DNA from 3 places in the Pseudarthrobacter sp. 902506025 genome. Region 3 is predicted to be linked to each of the others. Evidence: riboswitches for the same ligand, from Rfam matches in the RefSeq annotation. Region 3 holds a riboswitch; each other region holds the start of a gene.
What was found. Region 3 has a riboswitch for S-adenosylmethionine ahead of AB0280_RS13380 (bifunctional o-acetylhomoserine/o-acetylserine sulfhydrylase). Riboswitches for the same ligand answer to the same signal wherever they lie in the genome.

Region 1 (4,500 bases), on a different contig from region 3:
CACTGCGTACACGGCGAACGTCGCCAGCAAAACCCAGACGGCCTTGCCGCGGTTCAGCGCCGCAAGGATCAGCGGGCTGGCCAGCAGGAGCACCACATACAGGCCCATGACGTTGAACTGCCAAGGCCCGAACTGCAGCAGCACGATGGCCGGCAGCACCTGCGGCGGCACGGGGAACTGGAACAGCGACGACATGCCGGCGTAGAGGTCGTAGGTCCGGCCGGCACCGCTGTGTCCCGCGCCGCCGGTCCCCTGGTCCACGAACGTGGTCAGGGCCTCAGTGTGGAAGAACGGGAGCAGGGAAAGAAGGAAGACGCCGATCAGCACGGCCAGGGCGGTCACATAGAGCTTCCCAGCCCGGCGGGACGTCAGGTCCACCACCCGGCCGAAGTCCTCCTTGGCCTTGGGCCCGTACACCATGCCCACCACCAGGCCGGAGAACAGGACGAACAGCTCCGCGCCTGACACGAAGCCCACCGCCTCCTGGGTGAGCAGCTGGAACAGTGAGGCCATGCCCAAGTGGTTGACCACCACAAAGACAATGGCCAGTCCGCGCAGCAGGTCCACCCGCGAATCCCTGGTGGAAGGGTCCTGGTAGCTCCAGGACGTGGCGGTGTTGATCCGGCGGGGAACCTGCCACAGGGCCACCAAGAGGATGACCATGGCGGCACCAACGGTCCAGGGGGCGGCGCCGGAAAGCGTGTTGGCCCGCACGTAGGTGCCTGTGGACGCCACATCCGTGACAGGGCCGGTGACCATCGGCGATGCCTTCAGCCTGTCCAGGGCGGCCTTGGCAATATCCGGGCTTCCCGTGAGTAGCCAGCTGATGCTCGCCACGCCGGTATCCCGCGTGCTGGTCCGTTCGTCCCACACCACGGCGGCCGTCCCGGCGAAAGCGGGTGACGTGGCAGTGGCCACCACCTGATCCCACCAACCCGTCTTGATGTCCGCCTCGGGCGCCCCACCGGACGCAGGGCTGTAGAAGGCCGAGGTCTGGAGGAGGAAAGGCTTTTTGCGTCCCTCGGCGTAGGTGCCGTAGAAGTTCTCGCCGCCGGAGGCCGTCAGCATTTCCTGGAGTTCGCCCGGACGCGGCGTCGTGTTGACGGCGGCCCCGCCGGCAGTGTCGTCGTGATAGGCGGTCAGGCCCACCCAGTCCACGGCGTCATCGCCCGGGTAGTAGGGGGCATAGGCGCTGTCGCTTCCGTTCCAGGTCCCGTCCCCGTTCGTATCCAGGAGGGAAAACCCGTCGCTTCCCGGCTGCGGGGCATTCCGGTTCCGTTCAAAGGGGTAGTCCTTGCCCAGGTAAGGCGCCCACACCATGGCGGCCCGGCCGCCGTCGTCCTTCTTGAAGGCTGCCGCCACGGCCTGGAAGGCCTGCCGGTACGTGGCCGGCTGCTGGCCCCAAGCCACCCAGCTGGCATTCATATCGGGGGCGAACCGGACCAGCAGTTGGCCCTTGAACCCCGATGTCAGGTCACGGACCTGGGCTGCGAACGCTTCCGCCTCCGCGGAGCCGAGCTGGTCCAGGGGCACCGACGGCTTCACCGAGAGCAGGGCGTGGGCGCCTTTGGCTGCAGTCTGCTGCAGGAAGCCGTCGATGTCATTCCGCTCCGATTCGCGGTACGGAATGGTGATGTCGTGGCCGAAGACGGCGGGGCCGGCGCCCAGCCTGTCGCTGAAGCCCGCGGCCGTATCCTCGCCCCACTCGAGGACCGCCCCCAGCCACGGCTTGCCCTTGTCCGGTGCAGCAGGCGCGGCGTGTGCCGGGCTTGCCGGGACAACCAGGGCCAGGAGGGCGATGAACGCGGCGGCGAAAAAGGCTGCGATGGATCGCGGACGGTTCCGCCGGATGGCGGCGTGGTGGAGCGATACGTGTGCCCGCATGCTGACAAGGACCCCCCGGTACTCATTGCTCTGGATACGGGGCGGCGCCCCCGGTAAGAACTTTATCGGCCCGTGGGCATAACCCGTGCCGTGACGCGGACGGCTCAATTACGGAACATGACGACGGCGGCGATGCGGCCGGGCGCGGCAGGTGTTACGTTTTTGGGGAGTAATGAGTACCGGCGCCAAGCCCTGACTTGCCGGTCGGCAACCCTCCCTTTCGCGGCGGGGTGCCTCAGGTGAATACTCGGCATATCGACCGATTCGAGCTGCAAGCGTGAGAGAAGGAGATCCGTCGTGTCCGACGCACCCGCCCCTGACGAAAGACTGTCCTACCGCCTGATTACGGGCGCGGACAACCGTGAATTCTGTGAGCGGATCTCCGCTGCACTCGCCGATGGCTACGTCCTGCACGGCAGCCCGGCGGCAACCTTCAACGGCACCACCGTCATCGTGGCGCAGGCAATCGTCCTTCCGGCCGCGATCGCTTCCGCCGACGCCGCCGTGGCCACCGCCGTGGACCAGCTCGATGCCGAATTTGAGGGCGAGTTCGACGGCGAGGGCCACGCATGAGCTACGCGGGAGACCTGACGCCGCAGGAAGCCTGGGCCAAGCTGGAGCAGGGCGCCATCCTGGTGGACGTCCGCACCGAGGGCGAATGGGCCCACATCGGCATCCCGGACACCAAGGCCACGGACAACGATCCCCTGTTCATCCAGTGGACCTTCCCCGGAGGCATCCCCAACCCGGACTTCGTCAAGGACCTCCAGGAGCAGGCGCCGGAGGATCCCCACGCGGAACTGCTGTTCCTGTGCCGGTCCGGCCAGCGGTCCATCGCGGCCGCAACTGCCGCCACCCAGGCGGGCTTCACCGCGTACAGCGTGCTGGAGGGCTTCGAAGGCGAGCCCGACCGCTACGGCGAGCGGACCGTCAATGGCTGGAAGAACCGCGGCCTCCCCACCAACCTCGGAAAGAACTAAGTGACCTTCAACCCAGACGCCCCCGGCTGGAACCCCGACACCCAGGCAGTCCGCGGAGGCCTGGACCGCTCCAACTTCCAGGAAACATCCGAGGCCATCTTCCTGAACTCAGGGTTCGTCTACGAATCCGCCGCGGCAGCTGAACGGGCCTTCACCGGCGAGGACGAGCGCTTTGTCTACTCCCGCTACGGCAACCCGTCCGTGGCCACCTTCCAGGAACGGCTCAGGCTGCTCGAAGGCACCGAAGCATGTTTCGCGACGGCGTCGGGCATGTCCGCCGTGTTCACCGCGCTGGGTGCCCTGCTGGCTGCGGGCGACCGGGTGGTGGCCGCCCGGTCACTGTTCGGTTCGTGCTTTGTGATCCTGAACGAGATCCTGCCCCGTTGGGGTGTGGAGACGGTCTTCGTGGACGGCCCGGACCTGGACCAGTGGCGCGAAGCCCTGTCCAAGCCCACCACCGCCGTCTTCTTCGAGTCCCCGTCGAACCCCATGCAGGAGATCGTGGACATCGCCGCCGTCAGCGAACTGGCGCACGCGGCCGGGGCCACCGTAGTGGCGGACAACGTGTTCGCCACTCCCCTGCTGCAGCGCTGCGGGGACCTTGGTGCCGACGTGATCGTCTACTCCGGCACCAAGCACATCGACGGGCAGGGCCGGGTGATGGGCGGAGCCATCCTGGGCACCAAGGAATTCATCGACGGACCGGTGAAGCAGCTGATGCGCCACACCGGCCCCGCGCTTTCCGCTTTCAACGCCTGGGTCCTGACCAAGGGCCTGGAGACCATGGGCCTGCGCGTCAACCACTCCTCGGCGACCGCACTCCGGCTCGCAGAATGGCTGGAGGAACAGCCGGCGGTGAGCTGGGTGAAGTACCCGCTCCTGAAGTCGCACCCGCAGTACGGGCTGGCGGCAAAGCAGATGAGTGCAGGTGGCACTGTCCTTACCTTCGAGCTCGCTCCTTCCGGCGGACGCACGGGCAAGGAAGCGGCGTTCGCACTGCTGGACGGGCTGCGGATCATCGATATCTCCAACAACCTCGGTGATGCAAAGTCCCTGATCACGCACCCCGCCACCACTACCCACCGCGCCATGGGCCCGGAGGGGCGGGCCGCCATCGGCCTGAGCGACGGCGTGGTCCGGCTCTCGGTGGGGCTCGAGGACCCGGAGGACCTCCTCCGCGACCTGGAACAGGCGCTGAAGCAGATCTAGCGGGGGCGGGACCAGGTCCGCGTGGCCAAATACAGATGTCAGTGCCTCGTTGGATGATGTCGGTATGGGAATCGGCGGTGGTGTCGGGGTGGTGCTGGCGTCAATCGATGCCTCTGTTGCCGCCCTCGATTCGCTGAACCGTGAGGACTCTTTCCTTGCTGCCGGGGCTCATGGTGGTGCCGGTGTGGATATTGGTGCCGGTACGGATGTTTTGCAGCGGCGGTATGGGATCCGGCTGGAACGGCTGGAGCTTATGGCTCGGCTGGAGGCGCAACTGGCCGCGGTGAAAGCGGCGACCGCTGCTGAGGCAGTGGAGTTCCAGCAGGCGATGACGCCGCCGGACGCCTCCGTCCAGGATCGCACTTACGCTGACATGTCGGTGGTGGAGGAAATCGCCGGAGTCCTGACCATCAGCTCCGCAGCCGCG
Region 2 (4,500 bases), on a different contig from region 3:
TGACGGCGTCCTGACCGTCACCGGCGGCCCGGAGATCAAGGGCGGTGACTTCGCTGACACCAGTGAGCTGGCTCCTACGGTCGCGGCCCTGTGCGCCCTTGCCACGGGGCCTTCCCGGCTCAGCGGGATCGCACACCTCAGGGGACATGAGACCGACCGGCTGGCGGCCCTGGTCGCGGAAATCAACCGGCTCGGCGGCGACGCCGAGGAAACCAGCGACGGCCTGGTCATCCGGCCCGCCCGGCTGCACGCCGGCGTAGTCCACAGCTACGCCGACCACCGCATGGCCACGGCCGGGGCAATCCTGGGCCTCGCGGTGGACGGCGTCCAGGTGGAGGACATCGCCACCACAGCCAAGACCATGCCCGACTTTCCGCAACTGTGGACAAACATGCTGGCCCAGGATGCTGCCGGGACCCCGGGGCCGGAAGGGCGCGGCAGTGGCGCGGAGCACTGACTCCTGGGACGAATCAGACGTCCGGATCCGCCCCAGCAAGAAAGGCTCCCGGCCCCGCACCAAGGACCGGCCCAGCCATGACGATGCCGTCACCGGACGGATCATCACGGTGGACCGCGGCCGGTACACGGCAGTGGTGGGCGAAGACTCGGGCAACGAACGCGTTGTCATCGCGGCGCGGGCCCGCGAACTGCGCCGCTCGCCCGTGGTTGCCGGCGACTTCGTCTCACTCGTGGGGGACGTGTCCGGGGCACCGGACACACTTGCCCGCCTGGTGAAAATCCAGGACCGCCACACCCTCCTGCGCCGCAGCGCCGACGACACCGACCCCGTCGAGCGCGCCGTGGTGGCCAACGCCGACCAACTGGTGATTGTGGTGGCGGCCGCCAACCCGGAACCACGCACCGGGTTCATCGACCGCGCCCTGGTGGCTGCCTATGACGCCGGGATCGAGCCGATCCTGCTGGTCACCAAGGCCGACGTGAAAGACCCCGCGGAGCTGCTGTCCAACTACACCCACCTGGGCTTCCCGGTGATCATCAGCCGGACCGCCGATGCACAGGCCTCCGGGATCGATGCACGGTCGGACGACGGCCTCTCCGCCCGGCTGGACAGCGCGGCGGTGGCCGACCTCCGCGCCCATCTCGACGGCAAGGTCACCGTGATGCTGGGGCACTCCGGCGTGGGCAAGTCCACCATGGTGAATGCGCTGACCGGCGCCGAGCGGGCCACCGGCGGAGTGAACGCGGTCACGGGGCGCGGCCGCCACACGTCGTCGTCGGCCCTGGCCCTGCGCCTGGCGGACGCGCCGGCCGGCAGCTGGATCATTGACACCCCCGGTATCCGTTCCTTCGGACTGGCACACGTGGACCCGGACCGGATCCTGCGCTCCTTCCCCGACCTGTCCCCCGGCATCGAAAACTGTGAACGCGGGTGCAAGCACACTGCAAACGCGGTGAACTGCGGCCTCGACGACTGGGTGGCAGGCGGACACGCAGGTCCCACCGGCCCGGCACGCCTGGCATCGCTCCGGCGGCTGCTCGGCACGGACCCGCGCATGGACGCACAGGAAACCAAAGAGCTCGGCAGCGTCAACTGACGCGTTCTCCCGGCAGAAGCGTCCACAGACGGTAGTTTGTAACCATGATCCAACCCGCTTCGAGCTACAACGATGACCTGCGCCTGGCCCATGTCCTGGCCGACTCCGTGGATGACCAGACCATGAGCCGCTTCAAGGCCCTGGACCTCCACGTTGAGACCAAGCCGGACCTGACGCCCGTCACCGACGCCGACAAGGCAGCGGAGGAAGCCATCCGCGGCCAGCTCTCCCGCTCCCGGCCCCGCGATGCCGTCCTGGGTGAGGAGTTCGGCAGCACCGGGCACGGTTCACGGCGCTGGATCATCGATCCCATTGACGGGACCAAGAACTTTGTCCGGGGCGTCCCGGTCTGGGCCACGCTGATCGCCCTGGTGGATGAAGGCGAGCCTGTGGTGGGCGTGGTCAGCGCCCCGGCCCTCGGCAAGCGCTGGTGGGCGGCAAAGGGCATGGGCGCGTACATGGGCCGGTCCCTGGCAGCTGCCACCCGGCTGCGCGTCTCCGACGTGTCCAGCCTCTCCGACGCCTCCCTCTCCTACTCCAGCCTGAGCGGCTGGAAGGAACGCGGCAACCTCGACGAGTTCCTCGGGCTGACCGAAGACGTCTGGCGGACCCGGGCCTACGGCGATTTCTGGTCGTACTGCATGGTGGCAGAGGGCTCGGTGGACATTGCCTGCGAACCGGAGCTCAACCTCTACGACATGGCTGCGCTGGTGCCGATCGTGGTTGAGGCGGGCGGCCGGTTCACTTCCCTCGAAGGCGAGGACGGACCGTTCGGCGGGAACGCGCTGGCCACCAACTCGATCCTGCACTCAGAGGTGCTGCACCGCCTCAACCCGTACCTGGACGACCTGCTGTAACTGCCACGGTTTGGCCCCCTTAGGCGAATATTGCGACGCCGGACACCTCCAGACGGGGGTGTCCGGCGTCGTTTATTCGATATTGCGTAACAAAGCCCTTAACAATTGCCGCGGCTTCAATCCTGGCCGCCCCATGTCCTACGCTTTTATGCAGGTCACGAGTGCCAGCGCAAAACCCCGGTTTGCTGGCCGGCAACCCTCCATTCGCGGCGGGGTGCCCCGGGTGACGACCAGGCCGGTCCGGAGTGGATGCGGCAAGCGCGGATTCCCTGTGCCGGAGTCCTGTATTCAAGTGAGGTCTCTGTGACAACTGCCACCGTCTCCCCCCAGCCCGCCATTGCCGAATCCGGCGTCCCCGATGCACGCCACGCCGCAGCCGGCCGTCCGCTCGCCGCCGTCACCGGCGCGGAAATCCAGGCCCCCCTGATTTCCGGCGGCCACGTGCGGTATGCCAACCTCGATTACGGCGCGTCCGCCCCGGCACTTTCCGTAGTGTCCGCGTACCTGAACGAGATCCTCCCCTACTACGCGAGCGTCCACCGCGGGGCAGGATACGCATCCCAGATCAGCACCTCCGTGTACGAAAACGCCCGCAGCATCGTCCGGGACTTCGTGGGCGGCCGCCCGGACGATTCGGTCATCTTCACCCGCAACACCACCGATTCGCTGAACCTCCTGGCCGGCTGCCTTCCCGTGACCGACGGCCGGCATGACGGCGAGGTCCTCTACCTGGACATCGAACACCACGCCAACCTCCTGCCGTGGCAGGGCGTTCCGCACCGCAGCATCGTTGCCGCCGACACCATCACCGGCACCCTGGACGCCGTCCGGACCGAACTGGAGCAGGGCGGCGTCAGCCTGCTGGCGGTTACCGGCGCTTCGAACGTCACCGGCGAGATTCTTCCCATCCGGGCCCTGGCCGCGCTGGCCCACCAGCACGGCGCCCGGATCGTGGTCGACGCGGCCCAGCTCGCGCCGCACCGCAGGGTGGACATCAGCGCGGACGACGTCGACTACCTCGCCTTTTCCGGCCACAAGCTGTACGCGCCGTTCGGCGCGGGTGTCCTGGTGGGACGTCCCGACTGGCTGGACGCCGGTGTCCCGCACCTCGCCGGCGGCGGGGCGGTCAAGGAAGCACGGCTCGACGGCGTCAGCTGGGCCACCGGCCCGGCCCGCCACGAGGGGGGCTCGCCGAACGTCCTCGGCGCCGCCACCCTGGCCCGCGCCACCCAGGTCATCGCCGAACTCGACCAGGACCGGTGGCACGCCCACGAATCCGCCATCCGTTCCTTCCTGGTGGAGGGCCTGCAGGACATCGACGGCGTCACCGTCCACCAGATCTTCAAGGACACCAACCCGGAAACGGACACCATCGGCGTGGTCAACTTCTCGGTCGAGGGCTACGACGCAGGGCTGGTGGCCGCCTACCTTTCCGCAGAGCACGGGGTGGGCCTGCGCGACGGCCGCTTCTGCGCCCATCCCCTGCTGAAGCGCCTGGGCCTGCCGTCCGGCTCCCTCCGGGCAAGTTTCGGCGTGGGTTCGCGGCTGGAAGACGCCGAACGCCTCCTCGCCGGCATCCGGACGCTGCGCAGCAACGGACTGGGATGGGATTACGTGGTGGATGCGGGCCGCTGGGTGCCCGCCAATGATTTCCGCACCTACCCGCACTGGGCGCCCAATACCCCCGGGACGGCCGGAGCAGCCCCCTGCCTGGACGACTAGGCGGCGGGGCGGCGGCTGCCTGCTGATGCCGGGCATGCGGTAAATTCGAAGGACATCCGCAAGCAGCACCAGAAGGAGGCCACGCGTGGTTCGGGGTGGCCCCAGGCTTGATCACGGCCGGCGCACGGAGCTCGGGCAGAGCTTCCAGGACGGCGGCCGCCACTACCAGCGGGTCCGTCCCGGCTATCCTGCGGAATCTGCACGGTGGCTGGTACCGGCCGGAGCCCATGACGCCCTGGACGTCGGCGCCGGTACGGGAAAGTTCACCGCATTGCTGCTGGCCATGGGGCTGGACGTCACCGCCGTCGACCCCTCTGCGGACATGCTCGCCCAGCTGAAGGCCCACTGCCCCGCCGCCACGGCTG
Region 3 (4,500 bases):
CAGCCGGCCGCCCAACTGCCCGATCTCGGTGAGGAACCCGTCGTGCCCGATCGGTGCCTGGATGACATGGACGTCCACGTCCCCGGGCAGCGCCTGGGCCAGTTCGTGGGACTGCGACGGAAAATAGAGCCGGTCCGAGTCGACGGCGGCCACGAAGAACCGTGCCGTGGAGGCGGCGAGGGTTTCGGCCAAGGTTCCCCGTCCCCGGCACACATCGTGGCTCATCAGTGCCTCGGTCAGGGCGATATAGCTGTTGGCATCGAAGCGCTTCACCAGCTTGTTGCCCTGGTGGTCCAGGTAGCTTTCCACCTGGTAGCGGCCGCGGGAGGCAAGAACTTCCCCCTGCAGGGGCGACTCGGGCGCCTGGGGTGCCCGGCCGAAGCGGCCTTCCAGTTCGGCAGCCGACCGGTAGGTGATGTGGGCGATGCGCCGGGCGAGCGCCAGCCCGTCTTCCGGGCACGGACCGCCGTAGTAGTCCCCGCCGTTGAAATTGGGGTCCTGCCGGATGGCCAGCGTCTGGGCCTGCGCGAAGGCAATCTGTTCGGCAGTACTGGCGGCTCCCACGGAGATCACCGCGCAGCGCTCCACCCTTTCCGGGTACGTCACCGCCCATTCCAGGGCGCGGGCACCCCCCATGGATCCGCCGAGGACGGCGAACCAGCTCTTGATGCCCAGCTGGTCCGCGAGCCTTGCCTCGGCAACCGTACTGTCGCGCAGCGTGACGAGGGGAAACCTGGAGCCCCAGGGCTTTCCGTCCGGCGCGGGTGATGACGGGCCAGTGGATCCATAGCAGCCGCCGACGATATTGATGGACACCACGAAGAAGCGGTCCGTGTCCACGGGAGCGCCGGGGCCCGCCAGCTGTTCCCACCAACCTTCTTCGTCGGTGTCGCCGCGGGTCACGTGGGTGCTGCCGGTCAGCGCATGCTCGATCAGGATGGCGTTGCTGGCGTCCGCGTTGAGCGTCCCCCAGGTTTCGTAGGCCAGGGTGACGTCCGGGAGGTATCCCCCGGCTTCGAGTTCCAGACCCCCGATGGAGGCGTAACGGACGATTCCGTGTTCGGGGATGGTGGTTCGGGCGACGGTAACCGTCATGGCAAGACCTCTTCTACGCGCTTGCCTGCCGTCGTCTGACCGGCAGGCCAGGTCCTCACCCGGGGCACCCCACCGCGGATGGAGGGTTGCCGGCCAGCAAGCCGGGGCTGTCACTGGCACTCATGACCTGGTTCGAGTGTACGAAACACCCCCCACTCCAGGCCAAGAGTATGACTGGTTGTGACTTCCCGGTTTGCCGGCCGGCACATGCTGCGACGCGCGCGTTTGGGGCTACGCGTCGGCGCCCTTGGCTGCCCGGAAGCCTGCCTCCAGGTCGGCCAGGATGTCGTCGATGTGCTCCAGGCCAACGGAAAGCCGGACCAGGCCCGGGTGCACGCCGGCCACAACCCGCTGCTCCGGCGAGAGCTGGCTGTGCGTGGTGGACGCGGGGTGGATGACCAGGGAGCGGACGTCGCCGATGTTGGCCACGTGGGAATGCAGCTCCAGGGCGTCGACGAAGCGCTTGCCCGCCTCTGCCCCGCCGGCCAGGTTGAAGGCCACGACGGCGCCCGTCCCCTTGGGTCCGTACTTGCGGCCACGCTCGTACCAGGGGCTGGAGGGCAGCCCCGCGTAGGCGACGGATTCGACGTCGTCCCTTGCCTCCAGCCAACGCGCCACTTCCGTGGCGTTCGCAACGTGGCGCTCCACCCGCAGGCTCAACGTCTCCAGGCCCTGGGAAATCAGGAACGCGTTGAAGGGCGAGACGGCTGAGCCGAGGTCGCGCAGCAACTGCACACGGGCCTTGAGGATGTAGGAGAGGTTGGCGCCGAGTGCGCCGCCTTCACCGAGATCGCGGGCGTAGACCAGGCCGTTGTAGGTGGGGTCCGGGGTGTTGAAGCCGGGGAACCGTTCCGGGTCCTTGCCGAAATCGAACTTGCCGGAATCGACGATGACTCCGGCGATGGCCGAGCCGTGGCCGCCCAGGTACTTGGTGGCCGAGTGCAGGACAATATCCGCGCCCCACTCCAGCGGGCGGATCAGGTAAGGGGTGGACAAGGTGTTGTCCACGATGAGAGGAACTCCGGCCTGGTGGGCCACCTCGGAGATGCCTTCGATGTCCAGGACATCCTGGCGCGGGTTGGAGACCACTTCACCGAAGAAGAGCTTGGTGTTGGGCTGCACGGCATCGCGCCACTGGTCCAGGTTGTCCGGATCGGCCACGAAGGTCACCGAGATGCCGAACTTCTTCAGCGTGTGCGCGAACAGGTTGTAGGTTCCGCCGTAAAGGCTGGGGCTGGCCACGATGTGGTCCCCTGCCTCCGCGATGTTCAGGACAGCGAAGGTTTCGGCGGCCTGCCCGGAGCTCAGCAGCAGCGCGGCCAGGCCTCCTTCGAGGCTGGCAATCCGTTGCTCGACGGCGTCCTGGGTGGGATTGCCGATGCGGGTATAGATGGGCGCAAGTTCAGCCAGGGCAAAACGGTTGGCGGCGCTTTCAGCGCTGGGAAAGACGAATGACGTGGTCTGGTAGATGGGCAGGGCGCGGGCACCCGTGGCGCTGTCCGCCGCCTGGCCTGCATGGATCTGGCGGGTTTCGAAGGACCATCCGTTGGACATCCAAATCTCCTTTGACATGGGCCCGGCATGCTCACCGGCAGTACGGGCCGCGCTTGCTCCCGGCTGTTGCCGAAGAGCCAGGTCTTCACCCGGGGCACCCCACCGCGGATGGAGGGTTGCCGGCCAGCGAGCCGGGGCTTGGCGCTGGCACTCATGACCTGGGCCCAGTCTAGGAACCGGACGGTTGCCGTGGACAGCATTGTGACGAACATGGTCTTCCGGCCACTGTCTCGGCCGAATAACGAGGGCGCCGGGCACCGGTAATGCTAGTAAGGGTACCCTTAGCTGAGAGCCCGATCACAAAGTGCCAAGATGTTCGCATGCGCATGGATCACGTCTCTTACGCCTGTGAACACGATGGCCTCGCGGCCACTACCGAACGTATTGCAACTGCCCTCGGCGTTGAGGCAGTGAAGGGTGGCGTACACCCCCGCTTCGGAACCCGGAATATGATCATCCCGCTCGCCGGCCACAAGTACCTCGAAGTCGTTGAGGTCCTGGACCACCCGGCATCGGACAAGGCACCGTTCGGACAGGCAGTACGTGCCCGCTCCGCTGCTGGTGGCGGCTGGATGGGCTGGTGCGTCGAAGTGGACGACCTCGCCCCCTTCGAGGAACGCCTGGGCCGCGCTGCCGTGAACGGCAACCGCAAGTTCCCGGACGGCCGCGAACTGGTCTGGAAGCAGATTGGCATCCTGGGCCTCATCGCCGATCCCCAGGTGCCGTACATGCTCAAGTGGGAGGGCGATCCCTCGCTCCACCCGTCCCACGCGTACGAGAGCAACCTCAAGATGAGCTGCCTGACCATCGCCGGTTCCGCCTCGCGCGTCACCGAGTGGCTGGGTGAGCCGGTGGAGAAGCCGCTCGAGGACGTTGCGGTGGAGTGGGTCGCCCCGCACGGAACCCCGGGCATCCTCTCGGTCACCTTTGAAACCGCCAACGGAGCCGTCACCATCTGACCCTCCCCCGTTCCTCCCCGGATCACTTCGGGGAGGTCCCCGGGTTGTGCCCCGGGCAAACTTCGGCCGCCATTGGGTGGTGACAACGGCGTCACCAGCCAATGGCGGCCGAATTAATTTAAGAAGCTGCTCCCTGCGCCGCTATGAAGGACGCCAGCATGAACCGCGCACACTTTGGATGTCAGTGCCTCGTTGGATGATGTGGGCATGGGAATCAGCGGTGGTGTTGAGGTGGTTTTGGAGGGTGTTCGTGCCTCTGTTGCTGCCATCGATGCGCTGGATTTCGAAGATACTTCCCTGGCTGCCGGCGCCGGCATTGGTTCCCGTGTTGACGTGCTTCAACGGCGGTATGAGATCCGGCTGGAACGGCTGGAGGTTGCGGCCCGGCTGGAGGCGCAGCTCGCCGCGATGAAGGCGCTGGATACTGCCGAAGCCGTTGCCTTCCAGCAGGCGATGACGCCGCCGGACGCCACTGTCCAGGACCGCACTTACGCGGACATGTCGGTGGTGGAGGAGATCGCCGGGGTGCTGACCATCAGCTCGGCGGCCGCGGGCGCTTTGGTGGAGCACTCACGCCGGATCTGCTCCCTGCCGCTGGTGTTCGATGCACTGTCCGCCGGGGACATGTCCTGGCAGCACGCCCGGATTGTCGCCGATGAGACTGAAGGCCTCACCACCGAGGGCGCCCTGGCGTTGGTGGCGCACTTCTTCGACCCGGCTGCACCCCAGCCCGCCCGCGGCGCGGCCCCCGGCGAGCTTGTTCCGTCCCGGTTCCGGGCGAAGGTGCGTGGCTGGCGGGAACGCCACCACCCCGACTCGATCGAGAAGCGCCATGTAAAGGGTGTGGCTGACCGGCGGATGGAATACACCCCGGACAAGGACGGTATGGCCT

Region 1: it holds a riboswitch for S-adenosylmethionine, as region 3 does, so the genes downstream of both, AB0280_RS04130 (DUF1737 domain-containing protein) here and AB0280_RS13380 (bifunctional o-acetylhomoserine/o-acetylserine sulfhydrylase) in region 3, are expected to answer to the same signal.
Region 2: it holds a riboswitch for S-adenosylmethionine, as region 3 does, so the genes downstream of both, AB0280_RS07595 (aminotransferase class V-fold PLP-dependent enzyme) here and AB0280_RS13380 (bifunctional o-acetylhomoserine/o-acetylserine sulfhydrylase) in region 3, are expected to answer to the same signal.

Annotation. Positions count from the first base shown of each region.
Region 1 is NZ_JBFBKW010000002.1:68,605-73,104, reverse strand. Features, by position in the region: gene opgC (OpgC domain-containing protein) at 1-1,884, opposite strand, end outside; SAM riboswitch class IV at 2,053-2,168, shown strand; gene AB0280_RS04130 (DUF1737 domain-containing protein) at 2,182-2,457, shown strand; gene AB0280_RS04125 (rhodanese-like domain-containing protein) at 2,454-2,864, shown strand; gene AB0280_RS04120 (O-succinylhomoserine sulfhydrylase) at 2,865-4,073, shown strand; gene AB0280_RS04115 (HNH endonuclease signature motif containing protein) at 4,138-4,500, shown strand, end outside.
Region 2 is NZ_JBFBKW010000003.1:73,275-77,774, forward strand. Features, by position in the region: gene aroA (3-phosphoshikimate 1-carboxyvinyltransferase) at 1-457, shown strand, start outside; gene rsgA (ribosome small subunit-dependent GTPase A) at 441-1,556, shown strand; gene hisN (histidinol-phosphatase) at 1,601-2,413, shown strand; SAM riboswitch class IV at 2,567-2,680, shown strand; gene AB0280_RS07595 (aminotransferase class V-fold PLP-dependent enzyme) at 2,717-4,135, shown strand; gene AB0280_RS07600 (class I SAM-dependent methyltransferase) at 4,221-4,500, shown strand, end outside.
Region 3 is NZ_JBFBKW010000006.1:172,201-176,700, forward strand. Features, by position in the region: gene metX (homoserine O-acetyltransferase MetX) at 1-1,095, opposite strand, end outside; SAM riboswitch class IV at 1,108-1,223, opposite strand; gene AB0280_RS13380 (bifunctional o-acetylhomoserine/o-acetylserine sulfhydrylase) at 1,327-2,649, opposite strand; SAM riboswitch class IV at 2,694-2,808, opposite strand; gene AB0280_RS13385 (VOC family protein) at 2,970-3,608, shown strand; gene AB0280_RS13390 (HNH endonuclease signature motif containing protein) at 3,816-4,500, shown strand, end outside.